Regions from separate parts of the Serratia sp. Nf2 genome, predicted to be linked through region 3. Evidence: predicted binding sites of a transcription regulator. Region 3 holds the regulator's gene; each other region holds the start of a gene.
The links. The regulator LexA, encoded in region 3, represses DNA repair genes until DNA is damaged. The targets are predictions, from matches to a motif close to TNCTGTATGTACATACAGNA.

Region 1 (7,817 bases), on a different contig from region 3:
GTTGGCCTGCACGTAATTGATGTTGCCGACGATGCCGCGATCGCGCAGCTTCTCGCGCCCCATCTTCAGCATCGAATCGTTAATGTCCGCCAGCACCACCTGCCCCTGCTCGCCAACCATACGGGAGAACTTGGCCGCCAGGTCGCCGGTACCGCCGGCCAGATCCAGCACGCGCTGCCCACGGCGCACACCGCTGCAGTCAATGGTGAAACGCTTCCAGATACGGTGGATGCCGAACGACATCAGGTCGTTCATCACGTCATACTTTGCCGCTACCGAATGAAAAACGTCCGCCACCATGGCCTGTTTTTCGTCTCGAGCGACGGTGCGAAAACCGAAATCGGTGGTTTCCTGCGGTTGATCTGCCATTGTCCTGCCTGCTATTCAGTCAATTTTGTGTGGATGAGTGTACCAGAAGCCTGGAGAATACCCCACCTCGCCACGGCCTCAGCCGTGCGAAACGAAGCCCGGTTCCCCGGCGGTATCGTCATCGTTTTTCGTCTGCGGCAGCGCGGCGACATCATCGTCGTTCGCCTCTTCCGCTTCATCGTGTTGCGCGCCGGCTTGCTGCGCCAGCAGCGGGTTGATCGGCCGTTTGACCTCAACCCCCAACGCACGGAAACCTTCAATTTGGCCGATAAGATTACCACGGCCTTCGCTCAGTTTGTTCATCGCCTGACGATAACTGCCCTGCGCCTTGTCCAGGCTCTGCCCCAGTGCGGACATATCGTCCACGAACAGCCGCATCTTGTCATACAGTTTCGCCGCGCGATCGGCTATGCGCTGGGCGTTCTGGCTTTGATGTTCATAGCGCCACAGGTTGGTGATGGTGCGCAGCGCCACCAGCAACGTAGTCGGGCTAACCAGCATGATGTTGTGCTTGAGCGCTTCGCTGATCAGCTCCGGCTCGCGATCGATAGCCAGCAGGAAGGCGGGCTCGACCGGAATGAACATCAGCACATAGTCCAGCGAACGCAGCCCCGGCAGCTGCTGATAGTCCTTGCGGCCCAGCATGCGAATGTGGCCGCGCAGCGAGGCGATATGTTCGCTCAGCGCCGCTTCGCGCTCCACCTCGTCTTCGCCGTTGAAATAGCGCTCGTAGGCGATCAGCGACATCTTGGCGTCGATCACCACGTCCTTGCCCTGCGGCAGACGCACGATCACATCGGGCTGCATGCGGCTCTGGTGATCCACCCGCACGTTGACCTGCGTTTCATACTCGTGCCCTTCGCGCAGACCGGAAGCCTCCAGCACCCGGCTCAGCACCACTTCACCCCAATTGCCCTGCGTTTTGTTGTCGCCTTTCAGCGCCTTGGTGAGGTTGATGGCCTCGCGCGCCATCTGCGCGTTCAACTGCTGCAGATTACGTATCTCGTGCGTCAGCGTGTGGCGTTCCCGCGCTTCCTGGCCAAAGCTGTCCTGCACCTGACGGCGGAACCCGTCCAGCTGTTCACGCAGCGGCAGCAGCAACCGATCCAAGCTTTGCTTATTTTGCTCGTCCACCTTGCGGCCGCTGTGTTCAAAAATGCGGTTGGCGAGGTTTTCAAACTGGGTGGTGAGGCGTTGTTCGCTGTTGATCAGCAGGCGCTGCTTCTCCTCCGCCGCCATGCGCGTCTCTTCCAGACGGATGGTGACTTCGCGCAGCTCGGCCTCTTGCGCGCTGTTAACCTCGCGCTGGGCACGCAGTTCCTGATTGAGCAGTTCGCATTCGTTGCGCCAATGGTTGAGCTGTTGCAACTTCTCATGTCCGGCCGCCAGCTGGCTGTGTAGGTTACGCAGCTCCAGCTCACTCTGCCGCAGCTGCTGCTCGTGGCGCTGCAGAGCCTCCTGCCGCGCCGCCGTTTCCTGCTGCGCCTGCTGCAACGCTTGCTCCAGCAACCGCAGCTCGGTTTCATGTTGCGCATTCGTCTGCTGCACCCGCAGACTGGCGATCAGCCACCCCAACAGCATGCCGATCGTTACGCCGCCAATCCCATAAATCAGACTGGTATCCACCCTGCCTCCTGTTGCACCTTGCCGTTCCGGCGTTTCGCACGCCCATTGCCCGTCACGTTAAGGGGAGGCTGTATGGATGTCCAGCCTGATTTTGCCCGCCGCGCACAATATTGCGCGGCACTGCGCAATTTAGCGAGAAATCAGCCCAGCCACTGGCTGAGCCACTTGATGCCGAATGCCCCCGGCGCCAGAATGCCGAACGCCCAGATCATCGCCGACGTGACGTTGGCCAACTGGAAATAACGCTGCGGCATCCCGCAAATGCCGCCCACCAGCGGCACCACGGCGCGCAGCGGGCCGAAGAAGCGGCCGATGAAGATGCCTAGCACGCCCCAGCGTTCAAAGAACGCGTGGCCGCGCGCCAGCAGTTGTGGATTGCGCGACAGCGGCCACATATGCGCCACGCGGTCCTGATAGTGATAGCCGATCCAGTAAGAGAGCCAGTCGCCGAAAAACGCCCCGACGGCGGCAGCGGCCCAAATCGGCCAAAAGGCGATGCCGCTTTCGCCGATCAGCGCGCCCAGCGCCAGCAGGATCACCGTGGCCGGCAGCAGCAGAGACAAAAACGCCAGCGACTCGCCGAACGCCAGGAAGAAGATGATGGGAATGGCCCAGCCTTCGTGCTGACGCACGACGTCGCTGACCCAGTTGATAACGTCATTGAGGCTCAATGCGGGGCTCCTGATACGCGATAATTCGCCGCCTAGGATAGGCCGGGGCGAGTTAAACCCCGGCTAAACGCGCGGCGATTTACTCGAGGTAGAACGCCTGCAGCGCTTCGCGCTGGGCCGCGCCCAGGCCGTATTCCGCTTCCAGCCAACGGTCGGTGGAACCGTATTGCTGACGGATGCAGCCCAACGCCGTCATCAGGAACTCCTCGCGCGCGCTGAGCACGTAGGCGAATTGCTCCAGCGCCGCCGCATTCAGCTTGATAGACAGCTGATCCAGCATCTGCTCGCGGAAAGTGGCCAGCGTGGTTTCGGTCAGCAGATAGTCTTCCAGCACCGTCGCTTCGTCGGCGCCCAGCGCGAACAGCACCAGCGCCGAACCGACCCCGGTGCGATCCTTGCCGACCGCGCAGTGTTGCACGATCGCGCCGCCGCCAGGGTTGCTCAACAGCTGTGCCAACCGCTGATAGGCCGCATTGCCGAACGGCAGGCGGCGATACAGCTCCAGCATGAACGCGCGGGCGTCGAAAGCGGCCAACGTTTCGTTGGTGAGCTTCTCCAGGTTGGCGTTGACTTCGCTGCTCAGCGGGTTGGCCGGCACGTGGTGATAGTCGGCGCCATTCCACAGAATATCCGGCTTGGCCTGCACCTCGTCGGCATCGCGGTAGTCCAGCACCGAGCGCACCGGCACGCCGGCGAGAAAGGTGCAGTCGTTTTCCGTCAGCCGCTCGAGGGAACCGGAGCGGAACAGCAGGCCGCGCTTGATGCGGCGCCCGTCGGCCACGCCGTTGCCGCCGAAGTCGCGGAAATTGATGCCGCCGTCGAGCGGCGCGAGCGAAGGATGAAGCAGGATCTGGGCGGTCATAAACGTCCTCGTTGTTTTTGTTATGACAACGCGCGGCAGCCATCGGCGCAGCGCTGAGGAGTATCACCGTAACAGATTCGCCGCGAATGGAAAAACGGGCCGCGTCGGCGGCCCATTGAGGGAATGGCGATTACAGCAGACGGCGGGCAGCGTCCACCACGATCTGCACCGCTTTGCTTTCGGTGTTTTTCATGGTCTCGGCGTTCGGGATCTCTTGCTGGGTGCGGTTGACGATCACCCCGGCCACCATGCCAGCACGCAGGCCCTGGCTGGCGCACATGGTCAGCAGCGTGGCGGATTCCATTTCATAGTTCATCACGCCCATCGCTTGCCATTCTTCCATCGAGCCTTTGAAACGGCTGACTACGCGGCCGGAGTAGGTATCGTAACGTTCCTGGCCCGGATAGAAGGTATCGGAAGAGGCGGTCACGCCAATGTGCGTGGTGGCGCCGCTGGCCTTGGCCGCTTCCACCAGCGCGGTGGTGCAGGCGAAGTCCGCGACCGCCGGGAACTCCATCGGCGCAAAGTGCAGGCTGGCGCCGTCGAGGCGTACCGCCGCCGTGGTGACCAGCACGTCGCCGACGTTGATGTTCGCCTGAATGGCGCCGGTGGTGCCGATGCGCAGGAAGGTGCGAATGCCCAGCTGCGCCAACTCTTCCACCGCGATAGAAGTAGAGGGGCCGCCGATACCGGTAGAGCAGACGATCACCGCCTTGCCGTCCAGCTCCGCGCGCCAGGTAGTGAATTCACGATGGGAGGCCAGATGCACCGGATTTTCCATCAGCTTGGCAATCTTCTCTACGCGCTGCGGATCGCCCGGCACGATGGCAAGCTGGGCCCCTTGTAAATCGTTCTTGGTGAGGCCGAGATGAAAAACGTCAGACTGAGACATACGAGACTCCTCATGGATCATGTTTATTGGGAGGAACAAAAAAGCACTCTACTGAAAATCGCCGCTTAATTTCGTGACGACAGTCACTATGAAAAGAGAAACAAATTACATGCTACATATTTTTTGTGATTTTTATCACAAAAAAAAGCACTGTGACGCTCCATGAAGGCACCGCTCTACCTCAGTCTAGCCGACAAATCTTGCCGCCCTCTGCCCGTTGATTGCCGGCTGAAACTATTTAGCTGATCAATTCAAAATACCCTCATCTTATCGGTTGCTTAGGGACAAAAAAGCCCTTTAACGCACCTTATGGCACTTACGCAGGCCAAAACGCGTAATAACATGATAAAAAGCGTTTAAAAATGCCGCAAAGCCAGATAATTAGCCGTTTTTTATCGACTTGTCCGAAAGTGCGCCACGCAGCGCCAATAATGGGTAATCTTTCCTATAGTTAATCTCAGCGCTTTTTTCTATTGCACGGAGACCGCAATGAAAACCGAACATGTGATGACATTAGAACAGGCTCAGGGGGGATTCGCCCCGGCCGCCGCGCCGTTGGCCGCCTCCGCGATTATCACCGACGAACAGGGCATTCACGCCGGGCAAACGACCATCCCTTCTCAGGGCGACGCCCTGCCGGCCTACGTCGCCAAACCCGCCGACCAGAGCGGCCCCTTCCCCATCGTCCTCGTGGTGCAGGAAATCTTCGGCGTCCATGAACATATTCAGGATCTGTGCCGCCGCCTGGCCAAGCAGGGCTATCTGGCGATCGCGCCCGAGCTCTATTTCCGCCAGGGCGACGCCAACGACTACACCGATATCGGCGAGCTGTTCCAGCAGCTGGTCACCAAGGTGCCGGATCGTCAGGTGCTGTCGGATCTGGATCACGCCGCGCACTGGGCTATCCGCCACGGCGGCGACGCCGGCAAGCTGGCGATCACCGGTTTCTGCTGGGGTGGCCGCATCACCTGGCTGTACGCGGCGCACAACCCGCAGTTGAAGGCGGCGGTCGCCTGGTACGGCAAACTGGTTGGCGAGAAAACGCTGAATTCACCGAAGCAGCCGGTCGACGTCGCCACCCACCTGTCGGCGCCGGTGCTGGGGCTGTATGGCGGGCAGGATAGCGGCATCCCGCTGGAGACGGTGGAAACCATGCGTCAGGCGATCCGCGCCGCCAACGCCGAGGCCGAAATCGTGGTGTACCCCGAGGTCGGGCATGCGTTCAACGCCGACTATCGCCCCAGCTACAACGCCGAAGCGGCGCAAGACGGCTGGCAGCGCATGCTGGCGTGGTTCGCCCAGCACGGCGTCAAATAATTTCCTTCACATAAAAAAGGGCGCCGAAGCGCCCAATCATCACACCAGTAAATCTATAAGCGGCGGTTCATCCGCCGCACGGCATCACGCGTGCTCGCGCAGGCGCTGTGCCGCCAATACCATGTTGGCCAGCGACTGCCGGGTTTCTGGCCAGCCGCGGGTTTTCAGGCCGCAATCCGGGTTAACCCACAGGCGTTCCGCCGGGATGTTCTGCGCCGCTTTACGCAGCAGCGCTTCAATCCATTCCACGCTCGGCACGTTCGGCGAGTGGATATCGTAGACGCCCGGCCCGATTTCGTTCGGGTATTCGAACTCCTTGAAGGCTTCCAGCAGATCCATATCGGAACGCGAGGTCTCGATGGTGATCACGTCGGCGTCCAGCGCGGCGATGGAGTCCATGATGTCGTTGAACTCGCAGTAACACATGTGGGTGTGGATCTGGGTGTCGTCCCGCGCCACGGCGGCGTTCAGTTTGAAGGCGTCCACCGCCCACTTCAGGTAAGCGGCCCAGTCGGATTGACGCAGCGGCAGCCCTTCGCGCAGGGCGGGTTCGTCGATCTGGATGATGCCGATGCCGGCTTTTTCCAAATCCTCCACTTCGTCGCGCAGCGCCAGCGCAATCTGCTTGGCAACCACTTCGCGGGTCACGTCTTCACGCGGGAACGACCAGCACAGGATGGTCACCGGCCCGGTCAACATGCCTTTCACCGGCTTGTCGGTCAGCGACTGGGCGAATTTGGCCCATTCGACGGTGATGGCTTCCGGGCGGCTGACGTCACCGATGATGACCGGCGGCTTCACGCAGCGGGAGCCGTAGCTCTGCACCCAGCCGTTTTGGGTAAACACGAAGCCGTCGAGGTTCTCGCCGAAATACTCCACCATGTCGTTGCGCTCGGCTTCACCGTGCACCAGCACGTCCAGCCCGAGGCGCTCCTGCTCGACGATCGCCTGTTTGATGTGCTCACCGATGCTGGTGCGGTAGTTGTTGCCGTCCAAACGGCCCTGTTTGAAGTCCAGACGCAGGCCGCGGATCTCGGTGGTCTGCGGGAACGAACCGATGGTGGTGGTCGGCCAGGCCGGCAGGTTGAAACGCTCGCGCTGCGCCCTGGCGCGTTCGGCGTAAGCGCTGTGGCGTTCGCTGTCCTGCGCGGTGATCGCGGCCAGGCGGCGCTCAACCTGTGGGTTATGCACGCGGCTCGACTGACGGCGGGCGCGAATCGGCGCACTGTAGGCGTCCAGTTCGGCCTGCTTGGCCCCGTCAGGCGCGTTCAGCGCCGCAGTCAGCAGTGCCAGCTCGGCGCATTTTTGCAGCGCGAAGGCGAACCAGCTTTTCACTTCTTCGTCCAGACGGCTTTCCACGCTCAGGTCGATCGGGCTGTGCAGCAGTGAACAGGAGGTGCCGATCCACAGCGGGCGGGTGCCCACCAGCGGCTGCAGACGTTCGAACCAGCGGCTCAGATCGGCGCGCCAGACGTTGCGGCCGTTGATCACCCCCAGCGACAGCAGCCAGTCGTTCGGCAATGCGGCACTCAGCGCGGCAATATCGTCATGGCCGGCGACCAGATCGACGTGCAGCCCCTGCACCGGCAGCGTGCGAATGGTGTCGAGGTTGTGGCCGACGCTGTCGAAATATGTGGTCAGCAGCAGCTTCACCTGCCCCTGCAGCGCGTCGTAAGCCGGTTTGAACGCATCCAGCCAGGCTTGCGGCAGCTCCAGCACCAGCGCAGGTTCATCAATTTGCACCCACTCGACGCCGCGTTTCGCCAGCTCGGCCAGCACCTGTTGGTAAACCGGCAGGATATCTTTCAGCAGCGACAGGCGGTCGAACGGCTCGCCCTTCACCTTACCCAGCCACAGATAGGTCAGCGGGCCCAGCAGCACCGGCTTGATGCGATGGCCGAGCGCCAGCGCTTCATCCACTTCGTCCAGCAGCTGAGTCCAGCCCAGCTTGAACTGCTGGCCTTGCTGGAATTCGGGCACCATGTAGTGGTAGTTGGTGTTAAACCATTTGGTCATTTCCGCCGCGGCCGCCGGCTCGCCGGTCGGTGCTCGGCCACGGCCGATGCGAAACAGCGTGTCC
Region 2 (7,817 bases), on a different contig from region 3:
GGCAGACTGAAAATAATAAAGCGGCCAAATGTGGCTATAACAGACGCGTTACCGACTATTTGACTTCCTCACTCACGGCCTCGGCTTCCAGAGCGGCGCGCACCGACGCTCGCTCTGCGATCCGCGCCATATAATGCTGGAGCGGCGGCCACTCGCTCAGCGAAATCTCGAAGCGCGCCATCCAGCGCAACACGGTAAACAGATAAGCGTCAGCGACGCTGAAATGCGCTTCCAGCAGATAGGTTTGTGGTGCCAAAGCTTGCGCGAGGTAACTCAATCGCCGCCTCAACTTATCGCGCAGCAATGCCTTGGCGACGTCGGGCAGAGCGTCATTGAATAAAGGGGCGGCACCGGCATGGATCTCGCTGGTGATGAAATTAAGCCATTCCTGCAGCCGTACCCGCTCAAAGGCCGTCGGTGGCGGCGCAAGCCGGCGCTCTGGGCGCAGGTCGGCGAGGTATTGAACGATAGCGGGGCCTTCGGTGATCACGTTACCATCATCCAGTTGCAGGGCGGCGACGTAACCTTTGGGGTTGATGCGATAGAAGTCCTCACCGTCGGCGCAGCGCTTGCTGCGATTGTTCACCCTGACCAGGGTGAAGGGGAGCGCTAATTCGCGCAGGACGATATGTGGGGCAAGCGAGCACGCATCGGGAGCAAAATACAGCTTCATGCTATTTCCTTGTGGGTTAATGAGAACGCTCGCCACAGCATGCCGACACCGATGCCGGCGGGAAAATGGAAATTTCAGAAAGCCGCTATTAGCTCAGCGACTGGCCAGAGTTTGCTCCTGTTCTCGCAGGTAACTCAGCAGGGTTTGGACGGGGGGCAGGGCCGCCGCCTCGGATGAGTACGCGAGGCCGAAACGGCGATAAATCGGCGCAACGAGCGGCAGAGTGCAAACCCCAAGCGCGTCGGGCGGGATCACGGACGCGGGCATCAGCGTGACGCCCGTGCCTTCCCTGACCAGCGTCAATGCCGTTTGCCAATCGCTGACGGTGGCGCGGATATCGGCCAGCGCCAAACCTGACTGCTGCGCCAAGCGTAGCGCATTCACATCACAGCCGCCGGTCGCCAGGATAAAAGGCAGCCGGAACAGGGCATCCAGCGCCACCGGCCGCCGCGCTCGCGCCAGCGGGTGCGCGCTGGGCACGACCGCCAGCCAGGCATCCTCCCCCAAAGGGAAGCACAGCCGCTCCGGCGCCGGATTGAGCACCACGCCGATGTCAGCCGTCGCCGATGCTAACCAGCTCTCCACTTCGTGGTCGGTGCCCTCGAGCGTAATCAGCTCAATGTCGGGGTACAGACGGCGAAATTTGCGCAGCAGCGGCGGCAACAGTTTGCTGAATGCCGACGGGAAACTGGCCAGGCGTATTTTGCCCGCGTGCGCGTTGCCGGCTTGTTGCGCACATTGCTGAATGGCCCGCAGTGCTTCCAACATCGTGCGGGCATGGGCGACGATCTGCAGGCCGCTTTGGGTCAGGACGACATTGTGCGGTTGGCGAACCAAAAGCCGGGTGCTCAGCATTGTCTCCAGTTGAGCGATGGCCTGGCTGGCGGCAGACTGCGTCATACCGCAGAGCGCCGCAGCCTGAGTGATGGTGCCGCTGTCGGCGACGGCAACCAGCAGGCGCCAGTGAAGAAGATTATGCATCGGCGTGCATCCTCTTGAGGAGCGAAGACAAAAAAAGCGGCCCGAGAGCCGCTTTTTGCTGGTGGTGAGAAAGCCTTAGCAGACTTCTGCGCCGGCGATGCCGTCCAGGTAACGCTCTGCGTCCAGCGCCGCCATACAGCCGGTGCCGGCGGAGGTGATTGCCTGGCGGTAAATGTGATCCATCACGTCGCCTGCGGCGAAGACGCCGGGGATAGTGGTTTGGGTCGCATTGCCGTGAATGCCGGACTGCACCTTGATGTAGCCGTTTTCCAGCTCCAGCTGGCCGCCGAAGATGCCGGTGTTCGGGCTGTGGCCGATAGCGATGAACACGCCGGCCAGCTCCAGTTCACGGGTTTCGTTTTCCGCTTTGGTGCTGCGGATACGCACGCCGGTCACGCCCATTTCATCGCCCAGCACTTCGTCCAGCGTATGGTCGGTGTGCAGCACGATGTTGCCGCTTTTCACTTTTTCCATCAGCCGGTCGATCAGGATCTTCTCCGAGCGGAAGCTGTCGCGGCGGTGGATCAGGTGAACTTCGGCGGCGATGTTGGACAGGTACAGCGCTTCTTCAACGGCGGTGTTGCCGCCGCCGACCACTGCGACTTTCTGGTTGCGGTAGAAGAAACCGTCGCAGGTCGCACAGGCGGAAACGCCTTTGCCCTTGAACGCGTCTTCGGAAGGTAGGCCAAGGTAGCGGGCGGAGGCGCCGGTCGCGATGATCAGCGCGTCGCAGCTGTATTCACCGCTGTCGCCGAACAGGCGGAACGGACGCTGCTGCAGATCGACGCTGTTGATGTGATCGAAGACGATTTCAGTCTGGAACTTCTCCGCATGCTCGCGCATGCGCTCCATCAGCGCCGGGCCGGTCAGGCCTTCGGCGTCGCCCGGCCAGTTTTCCACTTCGGTGGTGGTGGTCAGCTGGCCGCCTTGTTCCATACCGGTGATCAGCACCGGGCTCAGGTTGGCGCGCGCCGCGTAAACGGCGGCGGTGTAACCGGCCGGGCCGGAGCCCAGAATCAGTAATTTGCTATGTTTAGCCGTGCCCATGAATAACCTCTTTATTCCACAATGGCGGACAATGGAACCGATTGTAGGGAAAATGGCGCAGTAAAAAAAGCGCCGGGCGACGTTGTTAACGATTTGTATGATAGTTGTCGCCTATTAATGCACCCGCTGTTGGCAAATCGCACGCCAAACGCAGAAATTTACCTTATCAAAGCCGCATTCGGCCACTGAATCACCAACCGCGCAAAAACGGCGCATTCTGCGACTTGAGCCGCTCCTGGCTGGGGTTTACCAACCAGCGATTCATAACCAAAAATGGGATGCAGACTTTTCGTGACGGTACGTTGTTCTGATTTTGCTTCTTTTACTTTGACAATCCGCTGCGCATTTGCGAAAACATCATAGGAAGAAGAAATTATCCCCGTAACACCAGCAAATCGTACGTATTTGCGCCGCGAGGCGGCAATGCGCGGTGGGTTTGCGGAGCAGGGCGCGCAAGCGTTTGCTGATTTTTTCTCGACCTAAACGTCGTTACCGGCGTCGCGCGGGGTTGGACAGACAGGCTGTGCGGCGTGGAATGATGGTAGTGAAGAAGCATATGACAGGCATCGGGTCTTCGCTTGGAACGAACCCTTACACATTGACGTTGGCTAGGGTGTGGCAAGTGCACGGAAGAAAATAAGAGAGACAATAATAATGGCAGACAACAAGAAACGCCCGGGTAAAGATCTTGACCGTATCGACCGCAACATCCTGAATGAGCTGCAGAAGGATGGGCGTATTTCGAACGTCGAGCTTTCGAAGCGCGTGGGGTTATCCCCGACACCATGTTTAGAACGCGTGCGCCGTCTCGAGCGCCAGGGTTTCATTCATGGCTATACCGCATTGCTTAACCCGCATTATCTGGATGCGTCCCTGTTGGTTTTCGTGGAAATCACGCTGAACCGCGGCGCGCCGGATGTGTTTGAGCAATTCAACTCGGCAGTGCAGAAGCTTGAAGAGATTCAGGAGTGTCATCTGGTTTCCGGTGATTTCGACTACCTGTTGAAAACCCGCGTACCGGACATGTCGGCTTACCGCAAATTGCTGGGCGAAACCTTGCTGCGTTTGCCGGGGGTCAACGACACCCGTACCTATGTAGTGATGGAAGAAGTGAAACAGAGTAACCGTCTGGTTATCAAAACACGGTAAGGTGCAGGTGCAAAACCTGATTAAATTGGTTACACTCCTGTTTATTCATACAGTTTCGGCGCCGGGGAAGCTTCTCGGCGCTGTTGCTATGTCAGCTAACAGGAACCTGGAGAGCCTTTCTTGAGCCAGGAATATACAGAAGATAAAGAAGTTACCCTGAAAAGACTCAGCAGTGGCCGGCGTTTGCTGGAGGCTGTGCTTATCGTGGTAGCGATTTTTGCCGTTTACCTCATGGCTGCGCTGGTCAGTTTCAACCCGTCTGACCCAAGCTGGTCGCAGACCGCGTGGCATGAGCCGATTCACAATTTGGGCGGCGGTGTCGGGGCCTGGTTGGCCGACACGCTGTTCTTCACCTTCGGGGTGCTCGCTTACGCGATACCACCGATCATGCTGATCCTGTGCTGGGCGGCCTATCGCCAGCGCGGCAACAGAGACTACATCGACTATTTCGCGCTCTCCCTGCGCCTGATCGGCACCCTGGCGTTAGTGCTCACCTCCTGCGGGCTGGCGGCGCTGAACGTTGACGATCTCTATTACTTCGCTTCCGGCGGCGTGATCGGCAGCCTGCTGAGCAACGCCATGTTGCCGTGGTTCAACGGCATCGGCGCCACGCTGGCGCTGCTGTGCGTGTGGGCGGCGGGGTTGACGCTGTTTACCGGCTGGTCCTGGCTGGTCATCGCCGAGAAGATAGGCGGGGCGGTGCTGGGCGTCGCGACAGTGATGACCAACCGCTCACGCCGCGAAGAGCGCTATTTCGAGGATGACGAGCGTTACGTTGACGACGAGCCTGAGCAGGCAGGGAAGGGCGCCGCAGCCGCGGTTGCCACGACCGCCGCCGGCGCCGCGGTTGCCGATGACGACGTGCTGTTCTCCGCGCCTTCGGTCACCGAAAGCGCCAAAGAGGCGGCGGAAGACGCCGCCGATCCGTTGCTCAGCGGCCTGCGTGCCGACGATGGTGAGGTTGAAACCGACGCCGCGCCAATCACGCCGGCGGCTTCGCCTGCACCAGCGGTAAAGGCAGAGATCCACGAGCCCGTTGCCGCACCGATCGCCACACAGGCGCCGTCGGTAACGGTGGCGCCGGCCGCGCCGGCCTCGGTCAATCAGCACCCGGTGAGCGCCCCGGCGCAAGACGCCACGCCGCCGCTGTATTCCTTCGAGATCCCGGAAGAAACGCCTGTACCTAAGGCGACGCGCCCTGTCGATCCTTATCAGGATGACGATGAGCCGCGCTTGGGCAATTGGCAAGAGCCGGCTGCACCGCAGCCGCCGGCGCGTTCTCCCTTTGATTTTACCGCCGCGCAGCGCGATAGCGTCGACATCGGTGGTTCGGACGGTTTCAGCGCTACCGGTGCCAAGCCACAGCTGGATACGGCAGCCGCTGCTGCTGCAGGTACCGCGGCGGCGACCTTTATGCCGGCCTTCACGGCGACCAGCGACAGCAATTCGCAGGTTAAACAGGGCATCGGCCCTGAGCTGCCGCGGCCGAATCCGGTACGTATTCCGACCCGTCGTGAGCTGGCCTCATACGGCATCAAGCTGCCTTCGCAGCGTGCGGCCGAGCAGGAACAGCGCCAGGCGGAGCCTCAACAGCCGACGGCGGTGAATCCGCAGGAAGAAGAGGCGCAGCAAGAAGCCGCGCTGCGCCAGGCGTTCGCCACGCAGCAAAGCCAGCGCTATGGCGAAAGCTACGAGCCGGAGCAGGATGATGAAAATGCTCAGCAGGAAGCCGAGCTGAGCAAGGCGTTCGCCGAACAACAGAACCAACGTTACGGTGAAATCCAACAAGACGATGAAGAGGCGCGGCAAGAGGCTGCGCTGCGCCAGGCGTTCGCCGAGCAGCAGCAGGCGCGTTATGGTCAGCAAGAGACTGCCCCGCAGGTGCCTGCCGCCAGCCCGGTCGATACCCGCAATGCTTTCAGCTTCTCGCCGATGGCGGATCTGGTGGACGATGGCCCGAGCGAACCGATGTTCACGCTGTCCCCGCAGCTTGAAGAGCGCATTGAACAGCAAAGCGAGCAAGAGGATGACGTGCCATTCGGCCAGTTTGAGCCTGTGGCACCGGCTGTTCAACCTCAGCAATCGCACTCACAGCCTCAACAATACCAGCAGCCGCAACAGCAGTATCAACAGCTGTCGCCGCAGCAATATCAGCAGCCACAGCAACCGGTGCAGCCGCAGTCTCAGCAAGCACCGGCCGAGCAACATCCGGCGATGGACAGCTTGATTCACCCGTTCCTGATGCGCAACGATCAGCCGCTGCAGAAGCCGACCACGCCGCTGCCGACGCTGGATCTGCTGACCGAAGCGCCGAAAGAGGTGGAGCCGGTCGATTCCTTCGCGCTGGAACAGAAGGCGCGCCTGGTGGAGGCCAGTTTGGCCGATTACCGCGTAAAAGCCGACGTGGTGGATATCCTGCCGGGGCCGGTCATCACCCGCTTCGAGCTGGATCTGGCGCCGGGCGTTAAAGCGGCGCGCATTTCCAACCTGTCGCGCGATCTGGCGCGGTCGCTGTCGACTTCGGCGGTGCGCGTGGTGGAAGTGATCCCCGGTAAGCCTTATGTCGGTCTGGAGCTGCCGAACGCCAAGCGGCAAACGGTGTATCTGCGCGAAGTGCTGGATTGCCCGGCCTTCCGTGACAACCCGTCGCCGTTGTCCATCGTATTGGGTAAAGACATCTCCGGTGAACCGGTGGTGGCCGATCTGGGCAAAATGCCGCACTTGCTGGTCGCCGGTACCACCGGTTCCGGTAAGTCGGTCGGGGTCAACGCCATGATCCTGAGCATCCTGTATAAAGCCACGCCGAAAGAAGTGCGCTTTATCATGATCGACCCGAAAATGCTGGAGCTGTCGGTCTATGAAGGCATTCCGCACCTGTTGACCGATGTGGTGACCGACATGAAAGACGCCGCCAATGCGCTGCGTTGGTGCGTGGGTGAAATGGAACGCCGCTACAAGCTGATGTCTGCCCTGGGCGTGCGTAACCTGGCCGGCTACAACGAACGCGTCGATCAGGCCGAAGCGATGGGGCGGCCGATCCCGGATCCGTTCTGGAAGCCGACCGACAGCATGGATATCACGCCGCCGGTGCTGGAGAAAGAGCCGTACATCGTGGTGATGGTCGACGAGTTCGCCGATCTGATCATGACGGTCGGCAAGAAGGTCGAAGAGTTGATCGCCCGCCTGGCGCAGAAAGCGCGTGCGGCGGGTATCCACCTGGTGCTGGCGACCCAGCGTCCGTCGGTGGATGTGATCACGGGTCTTATCAAGGCCAACATCCCGACGCGTATCGCCTTTACCGTGTCGAGCAAGATCGACTCCCGCACCATCCTCGATCAGGGGGGCGCCGAGTCCTTGCTGGGTATGGGCGACATGCTCTATCTGGCGCCGAACTCTTCCATTCCGGTGCGTGTACATGGCGCATTCGTGCGCGATCAGGAAGTGCATGCGGTGGTCAAGGATTGGAAAGCGCGCGAGCGGCCCCAATATAAAGAGGGTATTCTCAGCGGCGGTGAAGACGGCGAGGGCGGTGCTGGCGGCGGTATGGATGGCGACGAAGAGCTGGATCCGCTGTTTGATCAGGCGGTGGATTTCGTGGTGGATAAACGCCGTGCCTCCATCTCCGGCGTGCAGCGCCAGTTCCGTATCGGCTATAACCGCGCGGCGCGCATCATCGAACAGATGGAAGCGCAAGGCATCGTCAGCGAGCAGGGGCACAACGGCAACCGTGAGGTGCTGGCGCCGCCACGGCACGATTGATGGTCGTTTAGCCATTGCAATTCAATAAGAAAGGGCCGCTTAAGCGGCCCTTGTGCAAAGAAGCGTAAACCCGTTTCTTCTCGGAACATTGGCCTACCGGCCGATCGCCGGCTTCGGGTAAAGTAACCGGGTAGAGGGTTGATTTGACCCGCACGGCGTCGCCCTGCGGTTAACGCATTTCATAAGGTATCTGGAATAATGAAAAAAC
Region 3 (7,817 bases):
TGTCGCCGGTCACTATGCTGCCCGCACCGATAGTCGTGCCGTCGCCGATGGTCACTCCCGGCAAGATCACCACGTTACCGCCGATCCACACGTTGCTGCCGATGGACACTGGCTGCGCCGAGGTGCGGAAAGGAAAAGCCGGGTCACCGTTAAAGCGTTCACCGGCCTTCAGCGGATGACTCGGCGTGTAGATTTGCACGTTGGGGCCGATCAGCGTGTTGTCGCCGATGGTGATGGTATTGCAGTCGAGGAACACCGCATTGACGTTGATAAAACAGTTCTTGCCGATGCGGACATGCTGCCCGTAGTCGCACCAGAACGGCGTTTCGATCCAACTCGCCTCCCCCCAGGCGCCGAACAGCTCACCGAGCAGGCGGTTTTTCTCGTCCGCCTGATGCGAATCCAGCGCCCCCAGGCTTTTGGTCAACGCCCTGGCCCGATGGTACATAGCAATCAGTTCTTCATCGCGGCTGTTGTACTCCAGGCCGCTTAACAGCTTCTCTCTTTCCGTCATCACACAAGGCTCCTGCTCATCATGCGGGTGAAACGCGTTATACCGCTCTCGTCCGCTGCTCTCCAGCGCTAAAATCGGCAACGTTGATTTGCCGCCCGCCTGCGGGGAAAAGTTGTGATGCATCTCTCTTTTAGCGCACTCAGCGCGCCTTTCCCTGCGCAATCCTCAGGGGAAAAGGGGGCAACTCTCGGCGATTCGCCGTAATCATGGTAAAATCGGCTTTTTTACGTACCGGGATATTTGCGATGAACTCAACCACCCAGGAAAAGCTGCTGGCGCAGGCGGAACGCCTCTGCCAACAACGCAATGTGCGATTGACGCCGCAACGGCTGGAAGTGCTGCGTCTGATGACTCAGCAACCCGGTGCAATCAGCGCTTATGACCTGCTCGATCTGCTGCGCGTCGCCGAACCGCAGGCCAAGCCGCCGACGGTCTATCGCGCGCTGGATTTTCTGCTGGAACAAGGATTTATCCATAGAGTGGAGTCTGCCAACAGCTACGTGCTGTGTCACCATTTCGAACAGCCGATGCATACGTCCGCACTGTTTATCTGCGACCGCTGCGGCCAGGTGACCGAACGCACTACCGAAGGCGTAGAAGAAACGCTGCAGAAGCTGGCGCAGGAAGCCGGATTTGCGCTGCGGCACAGCGTGGTGGAAGCGCACGGTCTGTGCGCCGGCTGCGTGGAGGTTGAGGCGTGCGACAGCAAGCATGACTGCGCCGAACACGATCACAGCATCGCCATCAAGAAGAAGTAAGACGAAGTCAGGTACCTCCCTGTACCTGCGGCCGGAACGCCAGAGGATGAGAGCGACGCCGGCCTGCGCTGGGCAAGCCGCCTTCAATGGCGGCCCTGCAGATTACCAGCGGTGTTTGGTGTGATCTTCCCAGGCTTTCACCTCTTTTTCGGCCGCCTCTTTCTGGTAACCGTAGCGCTCCTGGATTTTGCCGACCAGCTGTTCGCGTTTCCCTTCGATGACTGTCAGATCGTCATCGGTCAGCTTGCCCCATTTTTCCTTCACTTTGCCTTTAAGCTGCTTCCAGTTACCGTCGGCTTGATCTTTATTCATAGTCTCTCCGTTAACCTGTGGTGAATCAGTGATCCCTGTCGCCGGTCGGGGTTAACCAGAAATTTTTCTGGCCGATACTCCCTTCACCTTAAGGAATATCGCTCCCATTCATTCGCCAGCCACATGATTCATTCTAGTTAAATATGGAAATAAAAAAGCCAAATATCAGAATAAAAAACCATTAAGAAACAAAATAAAAACAAAAAACGCTAATAAACAACAAGCTAACGCAAAAATGCCAGGGTTGAAAACATGTAAGCAAAAGTGAACAAAAACATAAATAAAATTAATAAATAACCCAGCACAGCGTCCGTTCTAGCGAGCGGTAAACCAGCTGCCGCGCACCTGATGACGATGCCAAATCCAGCCCAACGCCAGGCCGCGCAGCGCCAGAAACACCGCCAGCGCCAGCCAAAGCCCGTGGTTGCCAAACAGCGGTACGCTGAACAGCGCCAGGCCGTATCCCACCGCGGCCACCGCCATGCTGTTGCGCATCTCGGCGCCGCGCGTGGCGCCGATAAACATGCCGTCCAGCAAATAGCACCATACCCCGACCAGCGGCAGAATGACCTGCCACGGCAAATAGTGGGCGGCCAACGCACGCAGCTCCGGCAAGGAGGTCAACGCCGCCACGATCTGCTGGCCGGTAACGGCATACGCCAGGCCAAAGGCCAACGCGACCAGCCCCGCCTGCCTGCAGGCCGCATGCCACACCTTGCGCAGCTGGCTGTCGTCCCGGGCGCCGTAGGCGTGGCCCGAATGGGCTTCCACCGCATAAGCGAAGCCGTCGAGCGCATAGGCGGTGAACGTCAGCAGATTCATCAATATCGCGTTGACCGCCACCACCTCGCTTCCCAGGCGAGCGCCGAAGATGGTCAGCGACGCAAAGCACAGTTGCAGCAACAGTGAACGCAGCATGATGTCGCGGTTGAGCGCCAGCAGACGACGCAGGTCGCCACGCCAGGCCTGACGCAGCATCGGCAGGGTGATACCGCGCAGGCGCATCACCCGCCACGCCAGCCACAGGCCGAGCAGCAGCGTGGCGTATTCGGCGATGGCGGTTGCCGCCGCTGCCCCCCGCACGTTCCAGCCCAGGCCCATCACCAGCCAGATATCCAACACGATGTTCAGCAGGTTGCCGACGATCAGCAGGATCACCGGCGCCCGCACATACTGCACGCCGAGCAGCCAACCCAACAGCACCAGATTGGCCAGCGCCGCCGGGGCGCTCAGCCAGCGGATTTCAAGAAAACGCCGCGCCTGTTCCAGCACCTCGCCATCGCCACCGACGATCCGCAGCGCCAGTTCGATCAGCGGATACCGCAGCAGGACGATCGCCACCCCGACCAGCAGCGCCAGCACCAGCGGTTGCATAAAGGCGCGCGCCAGCGCCTGCGGGTTCTGTGCCCCCAGCGCCTGCGCCGCCAGACCGGTGGTGCTCATGCGCAGGAACAACAGCAGCATGAACAGGAAGCTGGTCGCCACCGCGCCGATCGCGACGCCCCCCAGGTAGATCGGGCTGTCGAGGTGGCCGATCACCGCAGTGTCCACCAACCCGAGCAGCGGTACGGTGATATTGGAAAAAATCATCGGCAGGGCCAGGCGCCACAGGGCTTTATCGGTGTCGCTGGTGAAGGCGGAAATCAAGCGCATGATGAGACGTTCCCGTAGCAGTGGCGAAGGGCAAAATCAGAAACAAAAACGCCCCAGAACAGGGGCGATTGATACAAGAGGCGGCACTGAGGGGGCAGCGATTAAATCCAGTCGCCGTTGCGGATCACGCCGACCGCCAGCCCTTCGATAGTGAAATTCTGCTGACGCAGATCGACCACAATCGGTTGGAATTCGTTGTTCTCCGGCAGCAGCTCGACCACGTTGCCGTGTTTTTTCAGGCGCTTGACCGTCACTTCGTCTTCGATGCGCGCCACCACGACCTGGCCGTTGCGCACGTCTTGGGTTTTATGCACCGCCAGCAGATCGCCGTCCAGAATGCCGATGTCGCGCATCGACATGCCGTTCACCCGCAGCAGGAAATCGGCGCTCGGTTTAAACAGGGAAGGATCAACCTGGTAGTGCCCTTCGATGTGCTGCTGCGCCAGCAGCGGCTCGCCGGCGGCGACGCGGCCGATCAGCGGCAGCCCTTCTTCTTCTTCCATCAGCAGGCGGATACCGCGCGAGGCACCGGAGACGATTTCGATCACGCCTTTGCGTGCCAGCGCCTTCAGGTGTTCTTCGGCGGCGTTAGGCGAACGGAACCCCAGACGCATCGCGATCTCGGCACGCGTTGGCGGCATGCCCGTTTGCGAAATATGATCGCGAATCAGATCGTAGACCTCTTGCTGTCTGGTAGTTAGTGCTTTCATTCCGCCCCCTGTTTGTTTATACAGTCTTGCTGTGAGTATATACAGGTAAGCGCGGATTGGGAACCGAAGAATAAATAAAAATCAGTCAGTAGGCGCCTTTCGTCAGCCAAAATGCTGCCATAAGACCGTGCCCCAAACGAACAGCGCCAGCACGATCGCCAGTGACACCGCCGCCGATCCCATGTCCTTGGCCCGGCCGGACAGCTCGTGATGTTCGCTGCCGATCCGATCCACCACCGCCTCGATCGCGCTGTTCAGGATCTCGACGATCATCACCAGCGCTACCGATCCGATCAATAAAATGCGCGCTATCGCACCCACATCCAGCCAGACAGCCAGTATGATAGCCAGAAGGGTGACCACCAGTTCCTGGCGGAACGCCGCTTCGTGTTGCCAGGCGGCGGAAAGCCCTTTATAGGAATAGCCGGCGGCCTTGATGATGCGGGTCAGTCCGGTTGCTTGGTTTGCCATGTTTTCGTGCCTTTCTCAGAGGTCGGTCATAATAAAAAGAGTCTAGAACAGTCCGCGCTGACGGCTCTCGGTTTTCGAACACCACAGATCTGCTACCCGGTTTCTGGTATGCTTGCGGCGCATTGCTAACAAGAGGCTTCACGTTGTTATGTCAGGTTGGCGTAAAATTTATTATAAAATATTGAATTTACCACTTAAATTGTTGGTAAGAAGTAAGGTCATCCCTTCAGATCCGGTTACCGAGCTAGGGTTGGATCCCTCACGGCCGATTCTGTATGTTTTACCTTACAATTCCAAGGCGGATTTGCTGACGCTGCGCACCCAGTGCCTGGCGCAGGATCTGCCCGATCCGCTCAACTCGCTGGAGATCGACGGCACCGTGCTGCCGAGCTACGTGTTCATTCACGACGGCCCGCGCGTGTTCCGCTATTACACCCCGAAAGAAGAGTCGGTAAAGCTGTTCCACGACTATCTGGATCTGCATCGCAGCAATCCGGATCTCGACATTCAGATGCTGCCGGTTTCGGTGATGTTCGGCCGCTCGCCGGGCCGCGAAGGCCACGGCACGCCGCACCTGCGTCTGTTGAATGGCGTGCAGAAATTCTTCGCCGTGCTGTGGCTCGGCCGCGACAGCTTCGTGCGTTTCTCCAACACCGTTTCGCTGCGCCGCATGGCCACCGAGCACGGCACGGATAAAACCATCGCGCAGAAACTGGCGCGCGTGGCGCGCATGCACTTCTCGCGTCAGCGCCTGGCCGCGGTAGGCCCGAGCCTGCCGGCCCGTCAGGATCTGTTCAACAAGCTGTTGGCGTCCAAAGCGATCGAAAAAGCGGTCGAGGACGAGGCCCGCAGCAAGAAGATCTCGCACGAGAAAGCCCAGCAGAACGCCATCGCGCTGATGGAAGAGATCGCCGCCGATTTCTCCTACGAAACCGTGCGCCTGTCCGACCGCGTGCTGAGCTGGACCTGGAACCGGTTGTATCAGGGCATCAACGTCACCAACGCCGAGCGCGTGCGCCAACTGGCGCAGGACGGCCACGAGATCGTCTACGTGCCCTGCCACCGCAGCCACATGGACTATCTGCTGCTGTCCTACGTGTTGTATCACCAGGGCCTGGTGCCGCCACACATCGCCGCCGGCATCAACCTCAACTTCTGGCCGGCCGGCCCGATCTTCCGTCGCCTGGGCGCGTTCTTCATCCGCCGCACCTTCAAGGGCAACAAGCTCTACTCGACGGTGTTCCGCGAATACCTCGGCGAGCTGTTCACCCGCGGTTACTCGGTGGAATACTTCGTGGAAGGCGGCCGTTCCCGCACCGGGCGCCTGCTGGAACCGAAGACCGGCACCCTCTCGATGACCATCCAGGCGATGCTGCGCGGCGGCACCCGTCCGATCACGCTGGTGCCGATCTACATCGGTTACGAGCACGTGATGGAAGTGGGCACCTATGCCAAAGAGCTGCGTGGCGCCACCAAGGAAAAAGAGAGCCTGCTGCAAATGCTGCGCGGCCTGCGCAAGCTGCGCAATCTGGGCCAGGGTTACGTCAACTTCGGCGAACCGCTGCCATTGACGGCTTACCTCAACCAGAACGTGCCGCAGTGGCGCGAGTCGATCGATCCGATCGAAGCCCAGCGCCCAAGCTGGCTGACGCCGACGGTCAACGATCTGGCCGGCCAGATCATGGTGCGTATCAACAACGCCGCCGCGGCCAACGCCATGAACCTGTGTTCCACCGCGCTGCTGGCCTCGCGCCAGCGTTCGCTGACCCGCGAACAGCTGGTCGAACAGCTGGAGTGCTACCTGCAGCTGATGCGCAATGCGCCTTACGCGCGTGACGTCACCGTGCCGACGCAAACGCCGGACGAGCTGCTGGATCACGCGCTGAACATGAACAAGTTCGAGGTGGAAAAGGACAACATCGGCGACATCATCATCCTGCCGCGTGAGCAGGCGGTGCTGATGACCTATTACCGTAACAACATCCACCACCTGCTGGTGCTGCCGTCGCTGATCGCCAGCATCGTAATGCATCACCGCCGGGTGTCGCGCGCCGAGCTGCTGCGCCAGATTGGCATGATCTACCCGATGCTGAAAGCCGAGCTGTTCCTGCATAACGACAAGGAACAGCTGCCGGAGGTGCTGCGGCCGATGATTGACGAGCTGATCCGTCAACAGTTGATCTGCGACAAAGGCGACGAGCTGGTGCTGAACCCGGCACGCATTCGCCCGCTGCAGCTGCTGGCCGCCGGGGTGCGCGAAACCCTGCAACGCTACGCCATCACCATGTCGATCCTCAGCGCTAACCCGAGCATCAACCGCGGCGCGCTGGAGAAAGAGAGCCGCATCATGGCGCAACGTCTGTCGGTGCTGCACGGCATCAACGCGCCGGAGTTCTTCGACAAGGCGGTGTTCTCCACCCTGGTGGCGACGCTGCGCGAAGAAGGCTATATCAACGACAGCGGCGATGCGATCCGCGAGCACACCCTCGAGGTGTACAACATGCTGAGCGATCTGATCACGCCGGAAATCAAGCTGACCATCGAAAGCGTCAACATGCCGGAAGAGACCAACGTCCTGCCGCAGGCCGATGCGGAAGAAGAGCAAGACGAGTGATTTCACCCGGCGCGGAAATACAAAAGGCACCCCACGGGGTGCCTTTTTTCTTGCGAAGAGGAATCGTTACACCGGCAGATAGCTCAGCGCGATGCCGATAAATACCACCAGCCCGACATAGTTGTTCTGCAGGAAGGCCTTGAAACAGGCCTCGCGCTCGCGGCCGGCGATCTGTTTCTGCTGGTGAATGAACAGCGCGCCCGCCAGCAGCAGCGACCAGTAAAACGCCCCGCCGAGCTGCGCCAGATAACCGACCCACACCAGCAGCAGCAGCGTCGCGAACTGCAGCAGCCCGACGATCAGCTTGTCATAACGGCCGAACAGGATAGCGGTGGATTTGATGCCGATCTTCAGGTCATCGTCACGATCGACCATCGCATACAGCGTGTCGTAGGCCACCGTCCAGCAGATGTTGGCCAGCAGCAGCAGCCAGCAGCTGAGCGGCAGCGATTCGCTGACCGCCGCATAACCCATCGGAATGCCCCAGCCGAACGCGGCGCCCAGCACGAACTGCGGCAGGTTGGTCACCCGCTTCATGAACGGATACATCCAGGCCAGCGCCAGCGCCGCCAGCGACAGCCAGATGGTCATCGCATTGAGCGTCAACACCAGGCAGAACGAGATCAGCACCAGCACCACGAACAGCACCTTGGCCTCTTTCGCGCTCACCCGGCCGCTCGGCATCGGCCGCCCGGCGGTGCGTTTCACGTAGCCGTCCACCGCGCGATCGGCGTAGTCATTCACTACGCAGCCGGCGGCGCGCATCAGGAACACGCCGAGCACGA
Region 4 (7,817 bases), on a different contig from region 3:
CATCTGCTCGATCGGCTGCGGGGAGCGCGCATAGCCGATAAAGTAGGTGCCGAATTCGCGCAGGCCGGGGCGGCCGAACGGCATGTTGTCGCGCAGAATTTTCACTTCGTTGCCTTGCTCGTCGGTGATGGTGGTCAGCGAACTGTGCGATGACGACGGTTTGACCGCTTCATCCAGCTCGATGTTGGACTGCTTATGGCGGCCGATGATCTTCTCCTGCGTTTCCACGCTGAGCGAATTCCAGCCCTGCATATCGTGCAGGTATTTTTGCACCAGCACATAGCTGCCGCCGCTGAACGCCGCGTCTTCGTCGCCGATAACCGTATAGTCGTAGGCTTCGTGTCCCTCCGGATTCTCCGTGCCGTCGACGAAGCCAATCATGGCGCGCTGATCGAAGTAACGGAAGCCGTGTACCTCTTCGACCACCGTCACGGCGTCGCCGAGCTTGCCGACCAGCTGCGAGGCCAGTTCGAAACACAGATCCATTTCATCAGCGCGGATATGCAGCAGGATGTCGCCGGGCGTGGCGACGGCGACGCGTTCCCCGCTGCCGATCGGGCTGAACGGATGCAACTGGCGAGGGCGCGGCGCGCCAAACAGCGTATCCCAGGCTTCGGAGCCGAAGCCGCAGACGCAGGTGAGGTTGCCCGCCGGCGCGCGTTTGCCGACCGAACGTACCACGGCGGCGATGTCGCCGCACCAGGCGCGCACCGCCGCCAGATGGGCGGGAACGGGCGACAGGGTGGCGACGATGAAGATGGCATGGCGCGTCACCGGCGTGAATACGGCTTGCGGCGGATTGTTATTTGCATTCATTGCATTCGGCTCCAGTGTGTTCGGGTGAAATCAATCAGATCAAATTAAAGTGCTCGTCGGGTTTCATCGGCGGCGGCAGCGGGCTTTGGTCGTTCATTTCCAGCAGGTTGCGCTCGATGGTGTTGCACATGGCGTTTAACGGCAGATGGTTGGCCGACACGCCGAATGGATCTTCCAGCTCTTCGGCCAGCGAGTCCCAGGATAAGAAGGTATAGGAAATGAACACCGAAACAAACGGTGTCATGTAATGCAGATCGGTCACCAGGGCAAAAGGCAGCAGGCTGCAGAACAGGTAAACGGTGCGCTGCAGGATCAGGGTATAGGCGAACGGCACCGGCGTGCTGGCGAGCCGTTCGCAGCCGCCGAGGGCGTGGGACAGCTCGCTCAGCTTGTTGTCGAGCAGCTCGAAGGTGATGTCGCTCAACAGCCCCCGTCGGCGCAGCTTGCCGATCTCCTGGCCCAACATCAGCAGGATGCGGTTGGTCGGCATCGGGCTGGCGATCACCTCCGCCAGCTCTTTACTGCTGAGATTGTGGTACAGATCGGCGGTCGGGTCGGTGGCGCGCAGCTGATGCTTCAGGCTCCAGCTGAAGGCGATCAGCAGCTTGGCGACCTTCTGATGCACCGCCGGTTCGTCCGGCAGCAGGCTTTTGATCTGACGCAGCAGGGAGCGCTCGGTAATCAGCAGCGAGCCCCACAGGTTGCGCGCTTCGACAAAGCGGCTGTAGCCGGCGTTATTGCGAAAGCCGAGAAAAATGGCGATGGCGATACCCAGCAGGCTGAACGGCGCGATGGTTAAATGCACGCCGAGCTGTTCGTACCATTGATAGCTGATCACCGCCACTATCGACATCAGCACGTTCAGCGACAGGCGAAAGGTGATCTTTGACAGCACGGAACCGTGCCAGGCGAACAGGCGAAAAAACCAGTTCTGATTCGGGCGAATGATCATGACGTGGGTGCTTCCTGGTGTCCTGCTATTGAGAATAGTCGATTCTTATCCGGCGGCGTTAGGCCGCCGTCGTCGATGGCCAGAGCCGCTGCGGGTGCGTATAGACGGTGGCGCGCCCCGGCTTGCTGAAGCCCACCAGCGTCAGGTTGCTGCGTTCGGCTACTTCCACCGCCAGGCGGGTGGCGGCGGAAACGGCGAACAGGATCTCGACGCCGCACATGGCGGATTTTTGCACCATTTCATAGCTGGCGCGGCTCGACACCAGCGCTGCCCCTTGTGACCAGGCCTGTTGGCTGCGGTAACCCAGCAGTTTGTCGAGCGCCACGTGGCGCCCAACGTCTTCACATCCGCCGCTGAGCGCGCCGTCCGGCTGGATCCAGGCCGCCGCGTGGGTGCAGCCGGTCAATTTCCCCACCGTTTGCACCTCCTGCAGCTGCGCCAACGCTCGGTCGAGCAGGGCCAAATCGAAGCGTTGCGTGAAGGGCAGCGGCGCGATGGGTTGGGCGACCTCCTGCAGCTGCTCCACCCCGCAGACGCCGCAGCCGGTGCGGCCGGCCAGGCTGCGGCGCTTCTCTTTCAGCTGCATAAAGCGGCGGCTCGAGAGTTCCACATGCACTTCAATGCCGTTGCAGGCCGGCTGTTGACGGATATCGTAGATATCGTCGGGGGAGGCGATGATGCCTTCGGACAGCGAAAAACCGATGGCGAAGGCCGCCAGATCTTTCGGCGTCGCCATCATCACCACGTGGGAAATGCCGTTGTACACCAGGGCGACCGGCACTTCTTCCGCCAGCCAATCCTGCTGCGCCTGAGCCAGATCGTTGCGCTGCCAGACCGCGTGGCGCGACAGGCATTCCTGTTTGATATCGTCGGTTTCTGCGAGGAGTAGGTGCTTATTCATAACGTTCTCGTGACCGTCGGTGACGAGGCGCCGACGGGAGTGAATTCTTATTAGCAGGTGTGGGGATTATACAGGATCCTGATCCCGCTCGTGTAGGGAATGACACCCTGCCGGCGACCCCACCAGGTTATCCACAGTTTTGGTGGATAACGTGTGTGCAAGGGGCGGTGAAACGCTTAGCAGGCGTAAACAAAAAATCGTTCAGAAAATTATTATATTACGCGGGAAAGTGCGATCTGCAGGGGGATTGGGGGTTGCACGCATTCGCGTTTTGTTTATTCTTTGCTGTATAAACATACAGTTTGGTTGTGATTATGCTGAGCAATTCAATGTTGTATGCTTTTTCACCAGGTGAACCCCTGACGTTACCGCTGTTTGCCGATCGCGTGGCCTGCGGCTTTCCTTCCCCGGCGCAGGACTATGTCGAGAGCAGGCTGGACATCGGCAAGCTGCTGGTGCGGCACCCCAACGCCACCTACTTCGTGCGCGCCAGCGGCGAGATGGAGCGTGCAGGATGGATCAGGCACTACCGACAGATTAAGAAACTGAGTATCCGAGAAACAGCAGACGCGACAGGCTACAGTACTTCCCAAGTTTGTCGCATTCAGGCCTTCTATAAAGAAGTTGAGACTGATTAAAAAGCAGCCTTAATGTACAATAATTTTCGATATCCAAACTGACCCCATGAACAATCAATGAGTTAGAGGTAAAAGATGATTTCATACAAAAAAACCATACCTGCTCTTGTCATATTCGCTTTATCTAATGCTGTGGCATATGCGAATGATTTCGACAAATCAAACGAAGCGATGGCAATTTCAGCAATAGGTTTTTCTGGCTCAAATGCTCGTGTTGCACATGATGTTTGTGGGGCAACCAATGAGAAAATTGATAAATATAAAAAACAAATAAAAGACTCATTAACTAGAACATTAAAGTATGAACAGTCAGGATTCGATACGCATTGGGATAATGGTTGGAAAAATGCTGATTTTTTGGTTAAGTCATTAAGTAATGATGAAGCCTATAAAAAAGAATATTGCCGAGAGGTTTTAGATGGAATTAATAATCCTGAAATGAATTAAGGATTATTCCTTATTCGGGGTTCTACGCCGGAACTCCAGATTTTTCCGTCCGCTAAAATTATCCTCGGTTGAGCAGCTTTATACCGTCAGCTCGCAGTGGACCATCAGGGGAAATGTGGCGGTACAGCGTTTGTCGGGTTATCCCAAGCTCCTGACATAACGTACTGACTTTCGTCTCTGGCCGTCCCATTGATGCCATTGCCAGTCGCAATTTTATTGGCGTCATTTTGTAAGGCCGTCCGCCGTTCCTCCCGTGAGGCAAGGCCTGCCGCTGTTCTTTGCGGCGCTGTACGCAGCAGAGACCGAGGGCCGCGCGCGACTGGCTCGACACCCGCTTAGTCCCGCCCTCTGGTCAAATGCAGGCTGACGTGTACAGCCTGCAGGCAGAGGATTTCGTCTGGCAACCGGTATCGCCCGCCGTCGGCGCCGTTCGCAATGACAATCCCTCACTCATCCTGCCCATCGATACGCCAACGGTCTGAGTGCCGCATTATCCACAGTTTTGGTGGGTATCATGTGTGTAAACACACGCGAAGAATGCCAAAAGCTGCAGGAAAAATCGCTCAGAAAATTATTATATTACGCGGGAAAGCGCGATCTGCAGGGGGATTGGGGGTTGCACGCGTTCGCGTTTTGTTTATGCTTTACTGTATAAATATACAGTTTGGTTATGATTATGCTGAGCAATTCAAGGTTGTATGCTTTTTCACCAGGTGAACCCCTGACGTTACCGCTGTTTGCCGATCGCGTGGCCTGCGGCTTTCCTTCCCCGGCGCAGGACTATGTCGAGAGCAGGCTGGACATCGGCAAGCTGCTGGTGCGGCACCCCAACGCCACCTATTTCGTGCGCGCCAGCGGCGAATCGATGATCGACGGCAATATCCAGGACGGCGATCTGCTGATCGTCGACAGCGCCCTGACGCCGGAGCACGGCAATATCGTGATCGCCGCGGTGGACGGCGAATTCACCGTCAAAAAACTGCAGCGCCACCCCGACGTGCGGCTGTTGCCGATGAATCCCGCCTACGCGCCGATCGTGTTCGACGACGAGGCGCAGCTGGAGATTTTCGGCGTGGTGACCTTTATCGTCTACGCGGCGCGGTGACTTCGGCCCTTTTTTTCATTTTTTTTCTGCCCGATCTTTTCGTTGGCGTGACCTCTCTACTGAGTTTCCAGTTCAATACACTCAGGGGAATCCTTCATGGCCATAAAAAACAAGAACGGCGCAGGGCGTACGTTCACATCAGCCAAACGCATTACCGGGAAACGCGTAGCTATCGGGATAGGATGCGCACTATCGGGCATGCTCACCTCCGCGATGGCAGCACCCGGTGCGTCGGCACCACCCTCGGCGGTCGAACAGCCCGCTATCCTTTCCTTCGCCATTCCCGCCGGTGATCTGGCGCCCGCCTTGCAGACGGCGGCCGCTAAGGCCGGCGTGATAGTGATTTTCACGCCCGAACAGACGCGTGGAAAAAGCACCGCGGGCCTGCAGGGACATTATCGTCTCACCGACGCGTTCGATACGCTGTTGGCGGGCAGCGGATTGCGCGCTCAGCAAACTGCGCAGGGATATCGGTTGGTCGACGCCGGGCCGGTTCAGCCGTTGACGATACCGGAACTGTCGGTGGTCGGCGGTTTGTCCGACAGCGTCGCCGCCGGCCGTTCGGTGCTGGATAAAGAAGACATCGAACGCGTACAGGCCGATAACATCGCCAGCCTGCTCGATCGTCTGCCCGGGGTAGGGATGGCGGGATCGCCGCGCCCGGGGGGCCAAAGCCTGAATATCTGGGGCATGGGCGACATGGAAGATGTGAAGGTGGTGCTGGACGGCGCGCCGAAGGGATTTGAGAAATATCGGCAGGGTTCGGTATTCATTGAACCCGAATTGCTGAAAAAGGTTGAGGTCGATAAGGGGCCGCACAATCTGTTGAACGGCAATGGCGGCTTTGGCGGGACCATTACGCTGGAGACCAAAGATGCCGGGGATATGCTGCTGCCGGGCGAAGATTTTGGCGGCTTGCTGAAGTACAGCTACCACACCAACGATCGCCAGGGCATTTACAGCGGTGCGTTGTACGGCCGTACGCCGGAAGGATTCGCCGACGGTTTGATCTACATGAGCAAGCGTGACGGCGGTAACCTGAAGCGACCGGACGGCACGCGCTTTGCCTATTCCGCCAACGATCAGGCTTCCTACCTGTTAAAAACCAATATTTATCTGAGCGAGGCGCAAACCCTGACGCTGTCGGCGATGCGTTCGGACTCCGATGGCTGGCAGCCTTTTGCCGCCAAGCGGGACGATATCGCTGCGCCCAGCCAGGCGGATATCGATAAATATGGCCGGGAAGAAGCGTGGCGCCGCATTCTGGTGTATCGCGACCAGACGGACACTAATTACTCGGTGAAATGGAATCTGGCGCCGGAAGCGCAGCCGTTGCTGAATCTGACGCTGTCTTATGCCTATTCGAAGACAGAGCAGCATGACAAGCGGCCGGATTCCGCGTCAAAGTTCAGCTATCTCGGTACGCTGGGCAATGAAAGCTGGGTGAACTATACCGATCGGCAGTTTGACGTCAGCAATGAAAGCCGTTTCGCCAGCGGGCCGCTGGAGCACAAGCTGTTGCTCGGCGCGCGTTGGCATAAACATCAGCGCGATACCCTGATGTATTACCCCTCGCAGGTGAAAAACGCCAGTTACAACTACGGCTATTTCCAACCGTATTATATGCCGGCGGGCGAACAGGAAACCCGCAGCGTTTATCTGCAGGATGCGGTCAGCTTCGGCAGCCTGACCGTGACGCCGGGCGTGCGTTACGATCATGTGACCAATACCGGGCAACCGAACCGGGCGCCGCGCTATAACGACAGCGATCCGCTTGTGGGCCATGATTACAGCAGCGTGACCTATACCGGCTGGTCGCCGCATTTGGGCGTGATGTGGAAAGCGACGTCGAATCTGTCCCTGTTTGCCGACGTTAGCCGCACCTGGCGCGCCCCGGTGATCGACGAACAGTACGAAGTGCAATACGCCGCTTCCAGCGTGCCCGGCACCAGCCGCGGCCTGCAGGTGGAACGCATGACGGGCGTTCGTCTCGGCGCGGTGCTGGACTTCAACGATGTGTTGATGGCGCGAGACAGTCTGCAGATCCGCACTACGCTGTTCCGCAATCGCGGCAAGGACGAGATTTTCTATCGTCGCGGCGTAGTGTGCGACGCCGCACGGCACGGGGGCCAATGTGGGCAACCGTTGTCGAACTATCGCAACTTGCCGGGTTATACCATTGAGGGCGTGGAGCTCGAATCGTTTTATGACAGCGAAAGCCTGTTCGGCAGCCTGTCGTTCTCCTCGATTCGCGGCAAACGCGACGCTTCACCGCGCGATCCGTGGGGCAACGAAACCTGGATTGCCGAAATTCCACCCGTTACGGCACACGCGATGCTGGGCATGAAAGTGCCGCAGTGGGACATGGCCTTCGGCTGGACCGGCGATTTCGTGCGTAAACAGGATCGTTCACCGGCCGACGGCGATCCGATGGCCGTTGTCTGGGCGCTGCCGAAAACGTCGGGTTATGCATTGCACGGCCTGTTCGCCTCGTGGCAACCCAGCGGTTTGCAGGGCTTCGAAGCTCGCGTCGCGGTGGACAACCTGTTCAACCGCGATTATTACCCTTACCTGGGCGAATCGGTGTCCGGCGTAGGGCGCAACATCAAGTTTAGCGTTAGTCAACGTTTCTGAATATCCTGCTGACAGGGGCCATTTCGGCCCCTTTTCACGTTTTCTCTCCCGTATTTCCCTACTTTTTCGCCGTTTATAAATCATCAGCAATCGCTTGACACAGAAGTTACAATTTTAAAATAATAATAATTATCATTTTCAATCTCATTATCAATTGGTGTCACCGAATGGCAAGGAAAGAGGCCGCGGCAGCCAACGGGTTTGCTCAACAGCTTTACCTTGAGCATCACAGTTGGCTATGCCATTGGCTGAGACAGAAGGTCGGGTGCGCGCATCACGCCGAAGACCTGGCGCAGGATACGTTCATCAGTATTTTACTGAGCC

Region 1: the regulator LexA is predicted to act here: its motif matches at 2,062-2,081, upstream of rmuC (DNA recombination protein RmuC).
Region 2: the regulator LexA is predicted to act here: its motif matches at 3,886-3,905, upstream of C9411_RS19360 (DNA translocase FtsK 4TM domain-containing protein).
Region 4: the regulator LexA is predicted to act here: its motif matches at 4,400-4,419, upstream of umuD (translesion error-prone DNA polymerase V autoproteolytic subunit).

What each region holds. Positions count from the first base shown of each region.
Region 1 covers NZ_PYTW01000007.1:19,532-27,348, forward strand. The annotation lists gene ubiE (bifunctional demethylmenaquinone methyltransferase/2-methoxy-6-polyprenyl-1,4-benzoquinol methylase UbiE) at 1-369, opposite strand, end outside; gene rmuC (DNA recombination protein RmuC) at 448-1,995, opposite strand; gene C9411_RS16035 (DedA family protein) at 2,136-2,666, opposite strand; gene C9411_RS16040 (tyrosine-protein phosphatase) at 2,746-3,528, opposite strand; gene udp (uridine phosphorylase) at 3,659-4,420, opposite strand; gene C9411_RS16050 (dienelactone hydrolase family protein) at 4,910-5,737, shown strand; gene metE (5-methyltetrahydropteroyltriglutamate--homocysteine S-methyltransferase) at 5,822-7,817, opposite strand, start outside.
Region 2 covers NZ_PYTW01000009.1:125,996-133,812, forward strand. The annotation lists gene gstA (glutathione transferase GstA) at 56-673, opposite strand; gene C9411_RS19345 (LysR family transcriptional regulator) at 767-1,654, opposite strand; gene trxB (thioredoxin-disulfide reductase) at 1,730-2,701, opposite strand; gene lrp (leucine-responsive transcriptional regulator Lrp) at 3,356-3,850, shown strand; gene C9411_RS19360 (DNA translocase FtsK 4TM domain-containing protein) at 3,971-7,609, shown strand; gene lolA (outer membrane lipoprotein chaperone LolA) at 7,808-7,817, shown strand, end outside.
Region 3 covers NZ_PYTW01000004.1:374,096-381,912, forward strand. The annotation lists gene C9411_RS12010 (sugar O-acetyltransferase) at 1-514, opposite strand, end outside; gene zur (zinc uptake transcriptional repressor Zur) at 760-1,272, shown strand; gene C9411_RS12020 (CsbD family protein) at 1,375-1,584, opposite strand; gene dinF (MATE family efflux transporter DinF) at 1,900-3,237, opposite strand; gene lexA (transcriptional repressor LexA) at 3,339-3,947, opposite strand; gene C9411_RS12035 (diacylglycerol kinase) at 4,050-4,418, opposite strand; gene plsB (glycerol-3-phosphate 1-O-acyltransferase PlsB) at 4,567-7,032, shown strand; gene ubiA (4-hydroxybenzoate octaprenyltransferase) at 7,099-7,817, opposite strand, start outside.
Region 4 covers NZ_PYTW01000001.1:732,038-739,854, reverse strand. The annotation lists gene C9411_RS03515 (Dyp-type peroxidase) at 1-816, opposite strand, end outside; gene C9411_RS03510 (bestrophin family protein) at 851-1,768, opposite strand; gene fdhD (formate dehydrogenase accessory sulfurtransferase FdhD) at 1,827-2,669, opposite strand; partial or broken gene C9411_RS03500 (DNA polymerase V) at 2,999-3,169, shown strand; gene C9411_RS25480 (hypothetical protein) at 3,383-3,754, shown strand; partial or broken gene C9411_RS25960 (HTH domain-containing protein) at 3,813-4,019, opposite strand; partial or broken gene C9411_RS26165 (hypothetical protein) at 4,057-4,236, shown strand; gene umuD (translesion error-prone DNA polymerase V autoproteolytic subunit) at 4,425-4,859, shown strand; gene C9411_RS03470 (TonB-dependent hemoglobin/transferrin/lactoferrin family receptor) at 4,956-7,493, shown strand; gene C9411_RS03465 (sigma-70 family RNA polymerase sigma factor) at 7,661-7,817, shown strand, end outside.